DNA from 4 places in the Ensifer sp. Root423 genome. Region 1 is predicted to be linked to each of the others. Evidence: riboswitches for the same ligand, from Rfam matches in the RefSeq annotation. Region 1 holds a riboswitch; each other region holds the start of a gene.
What was found. A riboswitch is a leader RNA that binds a small molecule or an ion and turns the genes downstream of it on or off. The one in region 1 is predicted to bind cobalamin.

Region 1 (3,202 bases):
GGGGATGACGACGCCGAGCGACAGCGTCTTGATGCGGATCTTCTCGTCGGCGTTTTCGCGCTTGGTATCGAGGAAGCGCATGATGTCGGGGTGGTGGGCGTGCAGGTAGACAGCACCGGCTCCCTGGCGCGCGCCGAGTTGGTTGGCGTAAGAGAAACTGTCTTCGAGCAGCTTCATGACCGGGATGACGCCGGATGACTGGTTCTCGATCTGCTTGATCGGCGCGCCCATCTCGCGGATGTTGGTGAGCGACAGCGCCACGCCGCCACCGCGCTTGGAAAGCTGCAGCGCCGAATTGATGGCGCGGCCGATACTCTCCATGTTGTCCTCGATCCGGAGCAGAAAGCAGGAGACGAGCTCGCCGCGGCTCTTCTTGCCGGCGTTGAGGAAAGTCGGCGTTGCCGGCTGGAAGCGGCCGGAGATGATCTCGTCGACGAGATCGCGGGCAAGCCCCTCGTTGCCGCGCGCCAAGGCCATCGCCACCATGCAGACACGGTCTTCGTAGCGTTCCAGGTAGCGCTTTCCGTCGAAGGTCTTCAGCGTATAGGACGTGTAGTATTTGAACGCCCCGAGGAAGGTCGGAAAGCGGAACTTCTTTGAATAGGCATGATCGTAGAGATCGCGCACGAAGTTGAAGGAATACTGGTCCAGCACTTCCTGCTCGTAATAGCCCTCGGTCACCAGATAATCGAGTTTTTCCCGGAGGTTATGGAAGAACACCGTGTTCTGGTTGACGTCCTGGAGGAAGTACTGTTTCGCCGCCTGCCGGTCCTTGTCGAGCTGGATCCGTCCCTCTTCGTCATAGAGGTTCAGCATTGCGTTCAGCGCATGATAGTCGAGCGCTGCTTCCGTCGCCTTCAAGGGGCGTTCGAGTGTCGTGACGTCCAAAATCGTTCCATCCCGTTTTTGACATTGGCGACGTCCTCGTCGGTCCCGAGCAGCTCGAACCGGTAGAGATAGGGTACCCGGCACTTGGCCGAAATCACGTCGCCGGCGATCCCGTAGGTCGCGCCGAAATTGCTGTTGCCCGCTGCGATCACGCCGCGGATGTGAGAGCGGTTGCCCGCGTCGTTCAAGAAGCGGATGACCTGCTTCGGCACCGCCCCGCGGCCATCGTCGCCGCAATAGGTCGGCACGATCAGCACATAGGGCTCTGCGACCGTAAGTGCGTCCATACTTTCCCTGAGCGGTATGCGGGCGGCGCGAAGGCCGAGCTTTTCGACGAAGCGATGGGTGTTTTCCGAGCGACTGGAAAAATAGACGATCAGGCCCATCGCCCGCGTCCTTCAGGAAAGCGCGCTGATCATGTCCGGGCGGAAACCCGCCCAATGCCGCTCGCCGGCGACGACGACCGGGACCTGCCGATAGCCAAGACCCTGCACCAGCGCGAATGCATCGGAATCCTCGGAGATATCGACGATGCGATAATCGATGCCTTGGCGGTCGAGCGCACGGGTTGTGGCGGTGCATTGGACGCAGGCTGGTTTGCTGTAGACGGTGATCGACATGGGTTCCTCGTAGGGTCTGGCAAATGGGCGCAAAAAGTCGTCGGATCGCGCGAACGCGAACCGTGGTGTTGGCGATTGGACACGAAACATCGCTCCCCGGTCGACTCGACCGGAGTTGACGTCGTCAAGCTGGCCCAAGGTCGGTTACGCAACCGGGCCGGCTCGTTTTGGTCGGGCGCTCAGGAATTCCGCGGATGCGGGTTTTCAAGGCGCGGCCTTTCAATCAGGCGCGCAACAACGCGCACCCGTCCGCAGAAGGTGGATCTGAACTGGAAGAAACTGGCATGACTTCACCCCGAAGCTTTCGACGGGCTGCCGGGGAGACGTCGAGATGATCGGGCAGGCTCATCCTGCCACGCACTCAACCCCTCCGGACACCCCGCCCGTGGACGTTTGGTGATCGAGGCAGGTCTCCTGGCTTACGGGTCAAAGCTGCCATCCCGACCTTCCCGAGGCCTCATGCCTCAGTGGTCCAAATCCGGACAGTCGCTCGCCGTCTACAGTTGCGGGGGCAGCTACGGCATAGCCTCAGCGGAAACCCGCCGGCGCACCGTATTCCCGTCTTAGCTCCCAATCCTTGCGAATCGGAAGAACCTCGAACACTAGATATAGTAGTTCATCGCAAATCTACGTCAATAGGTGTGAGGTGCCGGACGGCCCGTGCGGAGGGTCTTTTCTTTTGCAGTGTGGATAACGGAGAGTAAACGGCGCTTTGAAACGGCTCTCCGTCGGGGGCTTCGTCTCGCCGCCGAAACGGCAACAAGCGCCGCAGCGCTCGCAGGGTTTTGGGGAGAAATTTCGATGGAGCCATCACGCGGGCCGGATGCTGCACTAGGCGATCCAGGCCCGTCGCGTCTCGGCACTCGCTCAATCGCAAAGCAGGATGCTGACGTCCTTGTTTTCGCCGGGTTGCGCACGCGGCGAGACCGCCATGGCCCGTGGCTTGCTCGCGCCCTTGCAGCCTGCCGAGGTTTGCGGCACGGATGAGGCCTCTTCCTCGGGCCAGTGCCACGGATCGGCTGTATCGCCGATGCGCGGGCGAATGTGCTCCTGGTCCCGCGTCAAGCCGATATCCCGGAGCTGGAACTCGTTGAAGGTATCGATGGCAACGGAGGGGCTGAGGGTCTTATCGGCCCAGTTCAGAACATAGTAAATCGTTGATCGCATTGCGCTAAGCATTGCTATCCTCACTTCTCTAAGAGGTCGTGTGTTCGCGAAAAAAGTGAGGGTTTTTGCCGTTTCGCGCAAAGCGATTTCTCGCATGCTGGCATAAAGAATGCTTATCTCAGTTCCATGAGCAAGATTCCTCCCATGAGTGCGGTGCGCGCTTTTGAGGCCGCCGCCAGGCACCTGAGTTTCACCCGCGCCGCCGAAGAGCTCAGCATGACGCAGGCGGCCGTCAGCTATCAGATCCGGCTGTTGGAAGATCGCATCGGCGCGCCGCTGTTCGTCCGGCTTCCGCGCGAGATGCGATTGACTGGCGCCGGGCGGCAGTTGGCGCCGAAGGTGACCGAAGCGATCGATCTCTTAGGGGCAGCCTTCTCGGAGATCGCCGACAAGACCGAGCATCACCTGCACATCTCCGTGCTCCCGACCGTCGTTTCGAGCTGGCTCGGCCAGCGCCTCGCCTCGTTTCAGACCGCGCATCCCAATATCAGCATCAGGGTGCACATGTCGACCGAGCTGGTCGACTT
Region 2 (3,202 bases), on a different contig from region 1:
CGGAGCCGCGTCGCCGGCAAGGCGCTGCTCCATGAACTTGCAGTACCACTCGACGAACTGCATCACGCCACCCTCGTGCTCGGGCGAATAGGGACCGGGCTCATAGGCCGGTGAGCGGATGCCGAAGGCATTTTCCTCGACGATCTGACGGTCCTGGTCGTTGGTCTCGGTCCAGACATGCGTCAGTTCATCTAGATTGTAGTCGACGCCTTCGACCGCATCCTTGTTGACGAGCCACTTCGTCGTCACCTGCGTCAGTTCGGGCCCGAGCGGCAGCACCCGGAAGGTGATGGCGTGGTCGGCGAGCACATGGTTCCAGGTGGTGGGATAGTGGAACATCAAGAGCGTGCCGATCTGGCTCTGGGAGACGTCGGCGGACAGGGCCCGCCTGACGGCGCGGGCGCCCGACATGGTGTAGCTTTCGGCATTGTCGACAAGCGGCATGCGGGCGGCGCGGAACTGACCGGTCGGCGACATCTTAAATTCGCTCGGCAGGCCCTCGGCCTCGCACTTCGCCCAATGTTCGGCGATCACAGGATCATCCTTGGCGCCCTGCACCCCGGTCGCCGTCGGCGCCTCAGGATAGGTGCGGCAGAGTTCCGGATGATTGGCGGCGCAATGGTAGCATTCGCGGTTGTTTTCCCAGACGAGCTTCCAGTTGCCCTTCTCGATGATGGTGCTTTCGAACGCGACCTTGGTTTCGCCGAGCCGATGCGGCGCGAGATACGGCAAGGCCATGTCGCGGAACGCCGTGAAATCCATCGGCTTTTCCGACAGGTTGATGAAGATGTAGCCGCCGACCGTTTCGCAATGGATCGGCTTCAGACTGTGGGCGGCCTTGTCGAAATCCTCTCCCATCTGCCGGGCAAAGAGCAGCGAGCCGTCGAGTTCGTAGGTCCACTGGTGATAGGGACAGACAAGCTTTGCCGACGAGCCTTTCGCCTGCGTGCAGACGCGCGAGCCGCGGTGGCGGCAGGAATTGTGCAGAGCCCGGATGGCGCCCTGGCGGTCGCGGGTGATGACAACGGGGTAGTCGCCGACCTGGACGGTGAAGTAATTGCCGGCCCGCGGGATCTCGCAGTCATGGCCGATAAACAGCCAATCCTTGTACCAGATGTTTTCCAGATCCTGCCTGTAGTAGTCGGGATCGATGTAAAAGGCCCGGTCGAGGCTGTAGCCGTCCTGCCTGCCCTTCAGCTTTCGAAGCATATCGTTTCTGGTGTCCATGTCCTGTCCTCATGCGCCATGTTTCGGAGAGGCAGGACAGGAACCCGCACGGGCGCACGCCCATGCGTTTGAGGCTCCGATCCGGCTGCCCGCCGCAACCCGTTACGGTTATGTCCGTCAAGGCTGGTTTCCGGGCTCAGGAGCCGTCCTTTCGGACCTGCCCGGCGCCTTCCCGGACGAACCGTCCAGTGGCCTTTGCCGAGGCTTTCGCTCCACCACCGTTGCGGGGGCAGCGCCGGGATTTGACCGGCTTCCCAATTCTCCATCTTCCCTTCGAAGACGGCACCTTGAGTAAGGATATGTAATCGCGGAAGTCACCTTGGCAGCTGCCCGATAGCGACATCCAATTCCAGAATGACGACACGGAAAAAACCGCCACAAAAGGCCACCGTCTTAGAATTTTTACATTGCAAACATATAGATAGATCACATCTTGGGCAATTGCCGACTTTTGCGGCGCGGTCGGCGCAGATGCGGGAGGGCTTCGCCCGTTTGCGACATCGCGTCAGATAGAGAACGCTAATGATGCAGCCAGGACGAAATCATTCATTAACCATGAGCCGCTAGCCTAGCCGGCGGACGAGAGAGGTCCTGCAGGCAGGCAGATGGCGCGCTGACGATCATGGCAAAGTTGAGATACTACGACGCGACAGCCGAGAAGCTGCCGACAATCCCGCCGAAGGTGGCGGTTCATACCGAATTCCTGCGTACGGGCCGGATCAACCGCAGGCAATGGTTGCCGAGCGAACGCCGGTATTTGAGCTATGAGGAAGTCGCAGACAGGACGGGCAAGAAGCTCAGCACCGCCGGCGACACGACCCATAAGCGGATCAACGGGTTCCACAACTCGATCCAGTTCCCGAAGATGATCTTCCACCGCACGCTCGTCGGCCGGCCGCATCTCGGCTACTGTCACGTGACGGCGGCGCGTACGCCGGTTACTCCCTCCAAGGACATCACCTGGTCCTTCTACTTCGCCAACTTCTTCTGCAACCTGGGCGACGAGACGCATTTTTTCGAGAGTATCCAGCCCGGCTATTCACGCATGTACTTCGCCGTCGCCATCGAACCGGGCGCCCAAGCCGGGCAAATGGTCATCAACCGCAACTTTCGTGACAACGGGCTGCTGTTTCGCACGGATGATCCCAAGGTCGCGCTGAAAAACGTACTGATGCTTGGCGCCAAGGATGACGCGTTGCGTCGCATCATTCGCAGCCTCTGAGCCGAACCGGTTCCTTCAAAGAAAATCGTTCTGTTTTTCCGGTGCGTCCGTTAAGGAAGCGTCGGAAAGGAAACGGCATGGCTGAGATCATCGACACGGATAGAGAACCGGACCGCGCGATCGCGCGCGCCTGCGCCGTTCTTGGCGAAGGCGAGCCGGTCGCCATTCCGACCGAGACCGTCTACGGCCTTGCCGCCGACGCTACCAATCCCGATGCGATCAGTCGCATCTACGAGATGAAGGGGCGCCCGCGCTTCAATCCGCTGATCTCGCATGTTTCCGACATGGCGATGGCCGAAGCCCATGTGCATTTCGATCCGATTTCGAGGCAGCTGGCCGAAGCCTTCTGGCCCGGCCCGCTGACGCTGATCCTTCGGCAGCGCGCCGACAGCACGGTTCATGCGCTGGCGTCCGCCGGCCTCGACACGCTCGGCATCCGCATGCCCGACGGTTTCTCGCGCCGGGTAATCGCTCACTTCGGGCGACCACTGGCCGCGCCCAGTGCCAATACGTCGGGCAAAATCAGCCCGACCAGTGCGGTCCATGTGGAAGCCGATCTCGGCGACAAACTGAAGTTGATCCTCGACGCCGGCCAGGCCCAAATCGGCCTTGAGTCGACGATCATCAAGGTCGACGGCGACGAGATCCGGTTGCTTCGGCCGGGTGGCCTCGATGCCGCCGAGATCGAACGCCTGCTTGGTCGTCCGGTGACCCGGCCGGAGACGGCGGGAGCGACGATCGAGGCGCCGGGCA
Region 3 (3,202 bases), on a different contig from region 1:
AGAACTTGGCGATGACGTCGACGGCGCCCGGCACCGCCAGATCGGGCTGGTAGCAGACATAGATGCGATCGACATTTTCAAGGGCGGGCGTCCAGGTCGCCTCATCCGTCCAATCGAAGGAAGGCGACGCCGAACGGGCGCCGATGCGGACCGCTACGCCCCGCTCCCGAAGGCGATCGGCCACCCGCCGCCCCGTCTTGCCGGTACCGCCCAAAACCAGTGTGACTTTCTGAGACATCGCTTCCTCCTGAGGTTCCACCAACAAACATGAGCATCTCTCACATTTGCAAATGTGATAAATCCTCGTATTTTAGGAGTCAAGTCAAAATGTGAGCATTACTCATGATTCCAGATGCAAGTCCCGCCACGCTTCCCGCCGACGACGAGCCTGCGCTGCGCCGGACGCCGAGCCAGAAGCGCAGCCGCGAGCGCGTCGAGCAGATCCTTGCCTGCGCGACGGCGCTCATCCAGGAGAAGGGCAGCGACGCCATGCGCATGAGCGAAGTCGCTGAAAAGGCGGGGATCTCGATCGGCTCGCTTTATCAGTACTTCCCCGACAAGGCGGCAATCGTGCGCACGCTGGCCGAGCGCTACAATGCGGTCTGCAACGAGTGCATCGCGGCCGAACTGGCAAAGGTCACGTCGATAGCCGAACTGCGCGACGCCTTCTCGCTGCTGTTCGACATCTACTACGACATGTTCCTCGCCGAGCCGGTCATGCGCGACATCTGGTCGGCGATGCAGGCCGACAAGGCACTGCGCGAGATCGATCTTGCGCAAAGCCGCGCCGGCGGAAAGCTGCTTGCCGATGTCTGGGCCTGCCTTGTGCCGGAGACGCCGCGCGAAGAGATCGACAGCGCCGCCTTCCTGATCATGCATCTCGGCGACTGCACCATGCGACTTGCAGTCTCGGTCGACCGGGCCGAGGGTGACCAGATCGTCGAAGCCTACAAACGCATGACCATCAAGGATTTTGTCGCGGATGGACCGCGCGGCGGCGCGCACTCAATTGACAACTCCATGACACAATCCTAATCATCTGGGATCGATTGGTTCCCGGGACGCGAACGTGTTTCGGGAGTAAACGGGAATGTGACGGATGGACCCAAGCTGGGCATTCAAATCACGGCCGACCCCGCGACTGTAGAGCGACGTCGATCCACCGTTCCGGAGCGATCCGGAAGAAGCCACTGGCAAGACCGCGAGAGGGCGGCCGAGCTGGGAAGGCGAGGCAGATCGAGGGCATCGAGCCCAACGCCGTGAGCCAGGAAACCTGCCACTCGATACGGGCATAGGGCCCAACCGGGAATTTCCCGATGCCATCACGGAGGTTGTCATGGCTACGTCTACCATTTCGAGCACCCCGCTCTCCCTCAGCGATCGTCTGACCGCTGGCGTCATCGCGCTCTTCATCGGCGCATTCCTCGTCTTTGGCGCCGGCCTTGCCAACTCGGCAGTGCTGCACGACACGGCGCACGACACTCGCCACTCCTACGGCTTCCCCTGCCACTGACCGATGCGCCGGAACGTGAACAACGTTCCGCATCGAACAATCTGCGGACCTGAACGCATCCGGCCTGAGCCGGATGGAGGCCTGCGTGCATCCCGGTTTTTCCGGCGCGCGAAGGCCATCCGCAGCATTGGGAAAATGGGAAGGCTCAAGGACCACGCCACAGGGCGTGGCTTTTGTCGTTATCGAGGGATTTCAAGATGATTGTCAGAACGCTTCTGGCCGCGATCGTGGCTGGATTGATTGCCGGTGTCTTCATGACCGGCGCCCAGGAACTGCGCGTCACACCGCTGATCCTGCATGCAGAAGAATTCGAAGGCGAGGCACCGGCCGCCACCGAACAGCCCGCCGCCCAGCCGGGTGCGGCACAGCCGGCCGCAGAAAACCACGACCAGCATTCGTCGCTCAAAGCCGTGTCGCCGTTCGGCGCTTTCCTCGACGCTTTGTCGCCGATCACCCCGGCCTATGCCCATGAGGGCGAGCATGAGGAAGGCGGCATCATGTTCGGCATGAGCCGCTTCTCCGGCACGCTGATGGCGAACCTCGTCACAGGTTCCGGCTTCGGCCTGCTGCTCGCCGGCGTCAGCCTGGTGATCGGCTACCCGATCACGCTCAGGAACGGCGCGCTGTGGGGCGCCTGCGGCTGGCTTGCCGTGCACATGCTGCCGGCGATCGGTCTGCCGCCGGAACTGCCGGGCTTTCCGGCAGCCGAACTCGGCGACCGCCAGACCTGGTGGCTGGTGACCGTGGCGCTCTCCGCCGTCGGCCTCTATCTCGTCGTCCTGCGCGAGGAGATCGTCTCCAAGGTCGCAGGCCTGGTGGCGATCGCAGCACCCCATGTCTACGGCGCGCCGCAGCCGCTCGATATCACCAGTAACGTTCCGGCCGTGCTCGGCGCCGAGTTTGCGGTTGCCGCACTCGCCACCACGCTTGCCTTCTGGATCGTGCTCGGCGTCGTCTCCGGCTTCATCAACGAGCGCTTCGTCAAGGCACAGTGATCACTGATCACAGATCGTCAGCAAAGCGACGGCGGGGTTCAGGTCCCGCCGTTTTGCATGAGATGCGCCGCCAGCCGCGCGCGGCGATCTTCCGGCTCCAGCAGCACGCAGGTGTCGCAGAAACTGCCCCCTTCCGTCTTGAAGTAGAGACAGCAGCCGCAACGGATCCGATACTGGCGCGACAGCTGAGCGCCGCTTGCCGGATCGAGAGCCGCGATCTGCTCGTAGCAGAGCTCCTCTGAGTAGAGCCGCGAACCCGGTCGTTTGACGATCGCCAGCGCCTCGGCCATGCCGCGCGCCTCGTCGCCGATCGCGCGGCCGATTTCCAGGAACGCGCCGGCCAGGGCATCAGCCGCGAGCCGCCATTGCGCCCCGCTCGACAGCCCTGCTCGCGCTTTCAGAACCGCAACGACGGGTGCCAGATGGGCGATGAAGCCCGGTTCGAATGCGCTGACGCCTTCGCCACCCTGGCGCTCCGTCGCCGGCGGATGCAGGCGAAAATGATAGCGCTTGCCCGCGACTTCGACGCCACGGTGAAGCCGCGTCCAATCCTCGAAACGAATGCCGGCCACCTCCGCCTGCAACCCGGCGCCGAGATGGAACGCGCCAAGGACCACGCTCAGCTGGCGGCTATAGAAGGCGATCAGATGCGCCGCCCGGATCCGGTCGGCCATGCCGACCCCGAAGAAATCCT
Region 4 (3,202 bases), on a different contig from region 1:
GGTGACGGCAGCCGCATGCAGGGCTTCCAGCAGATAACGGAAATAGCTGGCGCCACCGAGCGGCCGGACGACGATCAGCTTGGCGTGACGCGCCGTGCGCTCGACGTAAGTGTCGACCGACATCGGGTGCATCAGGCTCATCAGGCTGGCGATGCGCAGGCTCAAGCCTCCGTCGCGTCGGCCGTGAGCCGCGGCGATCGAGGAGAGCTCGGTGTCGGCGGCCGATAGGAAAAGGATATCGGCCGGCGTTTGCCCAAGGTCGATCGCCTCGTTGCCGTCGGCGATCGTTCCTTTCTGGGCGAGAAGCAGATGCATTCGTCTTGTCCGTTGGGGCAATTCCGAACGAAAACGCTAAAAGCGTTCTCCATCCGGAACTGCATCATTTCAATGCGTTAGATCATTTCATTCAAAGAACGATCTACACGAGCGCGGTGATCGCGGCGCGCACCGCCGCCTCGTCCATGTCGTGCAGGCCGATGACGACGAGGCGCGTACCGCGCTTTTCGCCAGCGCCCCAGGCGCGGTCGTAATATTGGTCGATGCGGGCGCCGACCGCCTGGATCAGGAGGCGCATCGGCTTGCCGGGCACGTCTGCAAAACCCTTGAGGCGCAGAACGTCGTGCTCCGCGATTACGCCCTTCAGGCGATCGATGAAGGCGGCCGGATCGGCGATCGAACCGAGCTCGACGACGAAGCTGTCGAACTCGTCGTGATCGTGCTCCTCACCTGCCTCGTGCTCCATCTCGTGATGCGACTTGCGGTTGGCGATATCGCTTTCCGTGCCGACACCGAGGCCAAGCAGGATGGCAGCGGCGACTTCGCCGTTTTTCGCCTCGATCATCGTGGGCTTGCGGCTGGTGCGCGAAGACACCTCGTCGCGCACGGCCTTGAGGCCGGAGGCATCGATCAGATCGGTCTTGTTGAGAACGATGAGATCGGCAGCCGTCAGTTGATCCTCGAACAGCTCCTCGATCGGGCTTTCGTGATCGAGATTGTCGTCCTCGACGCGCAGCGCATCGACCTTGTCGTGGTCGTCGGCAAAGCGGCCAGCGGCAACGGCGGCGCTGTCGACCACGGTGACGACGCCATCGACGGTCACTTCGCTGCGGATATCCGGCCAGTTGAAAGCGGCGATCAGCGGCTGCGGCAGGGCAAGGCCCGAGGTTTCGATGATGATGTGGTCAGGACGGTTTTCACGCTCGAGCAGCTTCGTCATGGTCGGGATGAAATCGTCAGCCACGGTGCAGCAGATGCAGCCATTGGTGAGCTCGATGATGTCGTCCTCGGTGCAGGCCTCGGCACCGCAGCCCTTCAAGACATCGCCGTCGACGCCAAGATCGCCGAACTCGTTGATGATCAGCGCGATGCGCTTGCCGTCGGCGTTCTGCAGCAGGTTGCGGATCATCGTCGTCTTGCCGGCGCCGAGGAAGCCGGTGATGACGGTCGCCGGGATCTTGCCCTGGTTGGCTCTCGCAGTGGTCATGGATCAACCCTTCATTTTCAGCGGCAAACCGGCCGCGACAAAGTAAACTTCAGCGGATTTCTCCGCAACGATCTGGTGAAGCCGGCCGGCATGGTCGCGAAACTCGCGGGCCATGCGGTTCTCGGGCACGATGCCGAGGCCGACCTCATTGGAAACAAAGACGAGGCGCGCCCGCGCCTCGGGCAGATACGCAACAAGGGCGGCGAACTCCGCCGTCATGTCGCGCTCTTCCAGCATGAGATTGGTGACCCATAGCGTCAGGCAGTCGATCAGGACCACATGGCTGGGATCATCGATGCGTCTGAGGATGCCGACGAGATCGAGCGGCTCCTCATGCGTCGTCCAGCCCTCGCCGCGGCGCGTCCGGTGATGGTCGATGCGCTCGCGCATTTCGTCGTCCCAGGCGCGGCCCGTGGCGACATAATGCATGGTGAAGCCGGACGCTTCGACGAGCCTCTCGGAAAAGCTGGACTTGCCGGAACGGGCGCCGCCAAGGACCAGCACGGGCCCGGCGCTGAGACTGCTCATCGTGGCTGCCTCAACATTCCCAAATCAGCCGTCGGTGGCAAAAGCCATCGGACGCGCCACGGGCGCGTTCTTGAAAACATCTGCGAGCCAAAACAACCTCCGTGATGGCGTTGGAGACAAAAGTCCCCTCGGGCGGAATGCCCATGCCGGATGGCAGGTCTCCTGGCTCACGGCGTCACGGGCCGAACATCGCCTCGCCCTTAAACGGCAAGGTTCCGATGTCAGGGCCCGAGCGGCCCGCCTCACCTTCCCGGCGTCTTTCCGGTGCCACAGCGAACCTTTGCGCGTCGTCTCCGACGCATGGGCGCTGTGAGGGACATCGTGAAAGGCGGACGATTCGTAGAAGAAGAGGCGTCCAAACCCGGCTGATCACGATGCCACGCCAGTGGCTTTTCCGGCTTGATCCCCGACCTGCCCCGATTGCCCATGCAACCGGCCGACAGCCCGGCACCAATCCCGATGGCGAACCCTGACCGTTCTACAGTCGCGGGGTCGGCTGCGATAAGGATGCCCGATTTGGGTCCATCCGTCACATTCCCAATTATTCCCCCAGATCGCCACGACAAGGGGGAACCATCCAACACCTGATGATTAGGAAGCGGGCAGCCCAAAGTCAATCGACGCATGCGACGCCTCCCCGGCCGAGTTGCGCCACGCGACGATTTGTCGGGCGTCAGGCACGACGGCAGTGTGAACGGAACCGATGTCGAAACCTAGTGCTATGGATAGCAAACTGCTGCTAACACCTGTGCCAAAGTGCCGAGGGCGAATCTCGCCAAAAAAAGTGCCGAGGGCGAATCTCGCCAGAAAGGGAACCTTTCGAGTGGATACCGACCTGCGCCGCGTCGTCCTCATCGTCTCCCTGTTGAACCTTGGCTATTTCGGGGTCGAACTCCTTGTCGCGCTTTCGATCGGCTCGGTGTCCCTCATGGCCGACAGCGTCGACTTCCTCGAAGACGCCTCCGTCAACATGCTGATTTTCTTTGCTCTGGCCTGGACGGCGCGAACCCGCGCGCGGGTCGGCATGGCGATGGCGTTCATTCTACTGGTACCGGCGCTGGCCTTCCTTTGGACGGCCTGGGCGAAGTTCATGGATCCGGTCCCGCCAGAGCCCTTTGCCCTGTCCCTGACCGGACTTGGGGCGCTGGTGGTCAACCTCTTCTGCGCCTATCTGCTCGTCGCCTACCGTCA

Region 2: it holds a riboswitch for cobalamin, as region 1 does, so the genes downstream of both, ASD01_RS31070 (aromatic ring-hydroxylating oxygenase subunit alpha) here and nrdH (glutaredoxin-like protein NrdH) in region 1, are expected to answer to the same signal.
Region 3: it holds a riboswitch for cobalamin, as region 1 does, so the genes downstream of both, ASD01_RS00140 (CbtB domain-containing protein) here and nrdH (glutaredoxin-like protein NrdH) in region 1, are expected to answer to the same signal.
Region 4: it holds a riboswitch for cobalamin, as region 1 does, so the genes downstream of both, cobU (bifunctional adenosylcobinamide kinase/adenosylcobinamide-phosphate guanylyltransferase) here and nrdH (glutaredoxin-like protein NrdH) in region 1, are expected to answer to the same signal.

Annotation. Positions count from the first base shown of each region.
Region 1 is NZ_LMEG01000043.1:127,326-130,527, forward strand. Features, by position in the region: gene nrdE (class 1b ribonucleoside-diphosphate reductase subunit alpha) at 1-888, opposite strand, end outside; gene nrdI (class Ib ribonucleoside-diphosphate reductase assembly flavoprotein NrdI) at 858-1,274, opposite strand; gene nrdH (glutaredoxin-like protein NrdH) at 1,287-1,508, opposite strand; cobalamin riboswitch at 1,896-2,121, opposite strand; gene ASD01_RS25950 (hypothetical protein) at 2,376-2,675, opposite strand; gene ASD01_RS25955 (LysR substrate-binding domain-containing protein) at 2,820-3,202, shown strand, end outside.
Region 2 is NZ_LMEG01000045.1:499,027-502,228, forward strand. Features, by position in the region: gene ASD01_RS31070 (aromatic ring-hydroxylating oxygenase subunit alpha) at 1-1,227, opposite strand, end outside; cobalamin riboswitch at 1,332-1,532, opposite strand; gene ASD01_RS31075 (DUF6656 family protein) at 1,850-2,449, shown strand; gene ASD01_RS31080 (L-threonylcarbamoyladenylate synthase) at 2,527-3,202, shown strand, end outside.
Region 3 is NZ_LMEG01000001.1:20,555-23,756, reverse strand. Features, by position in the region: gene ASD01_RS00150 (NAD(P)H-binding protein) at 1-238, opposite strand, end outside; gene ASD01_RS00145 (TetR/AcrR family transcriptional regulator) at 343-1,035, shown strand; cobalamin riboswitch at 1,034-1,295, shown strand; gene ASD01_RS00140 (CbtB domain-containing protein) at 1,337-1,513, shown strand; gene ASD01_RS00135 (CbtA family protein) at 1,711-2,508, shown strand; gene ASD01_RS00130 (ferric iron reductase) at 2,547-3,202, opposite strand, start outside.
Region 4 is NZ_LMEG01000001.1:597,270-600,471, reverse strand. Features, by position in the region: gene cobN (cobaltochelatase subunit CobN) at 1-315, opposite strand, end outside; gene cobW (cobalamin biosynthesis protein CobW) at 419-1,483, opposite strand; gene cobU (bifunctional adenosylcobinamide kinase/adenosylcobinamide-phosphate guanylyltransferase) at 1,487-2,011, opposite strand; cobalamin riboswitch at 2,383-2,604, opposite strand; gene ASD01_RS03010 (cation transporter) at 2,835-3,202, shown strand, end outside.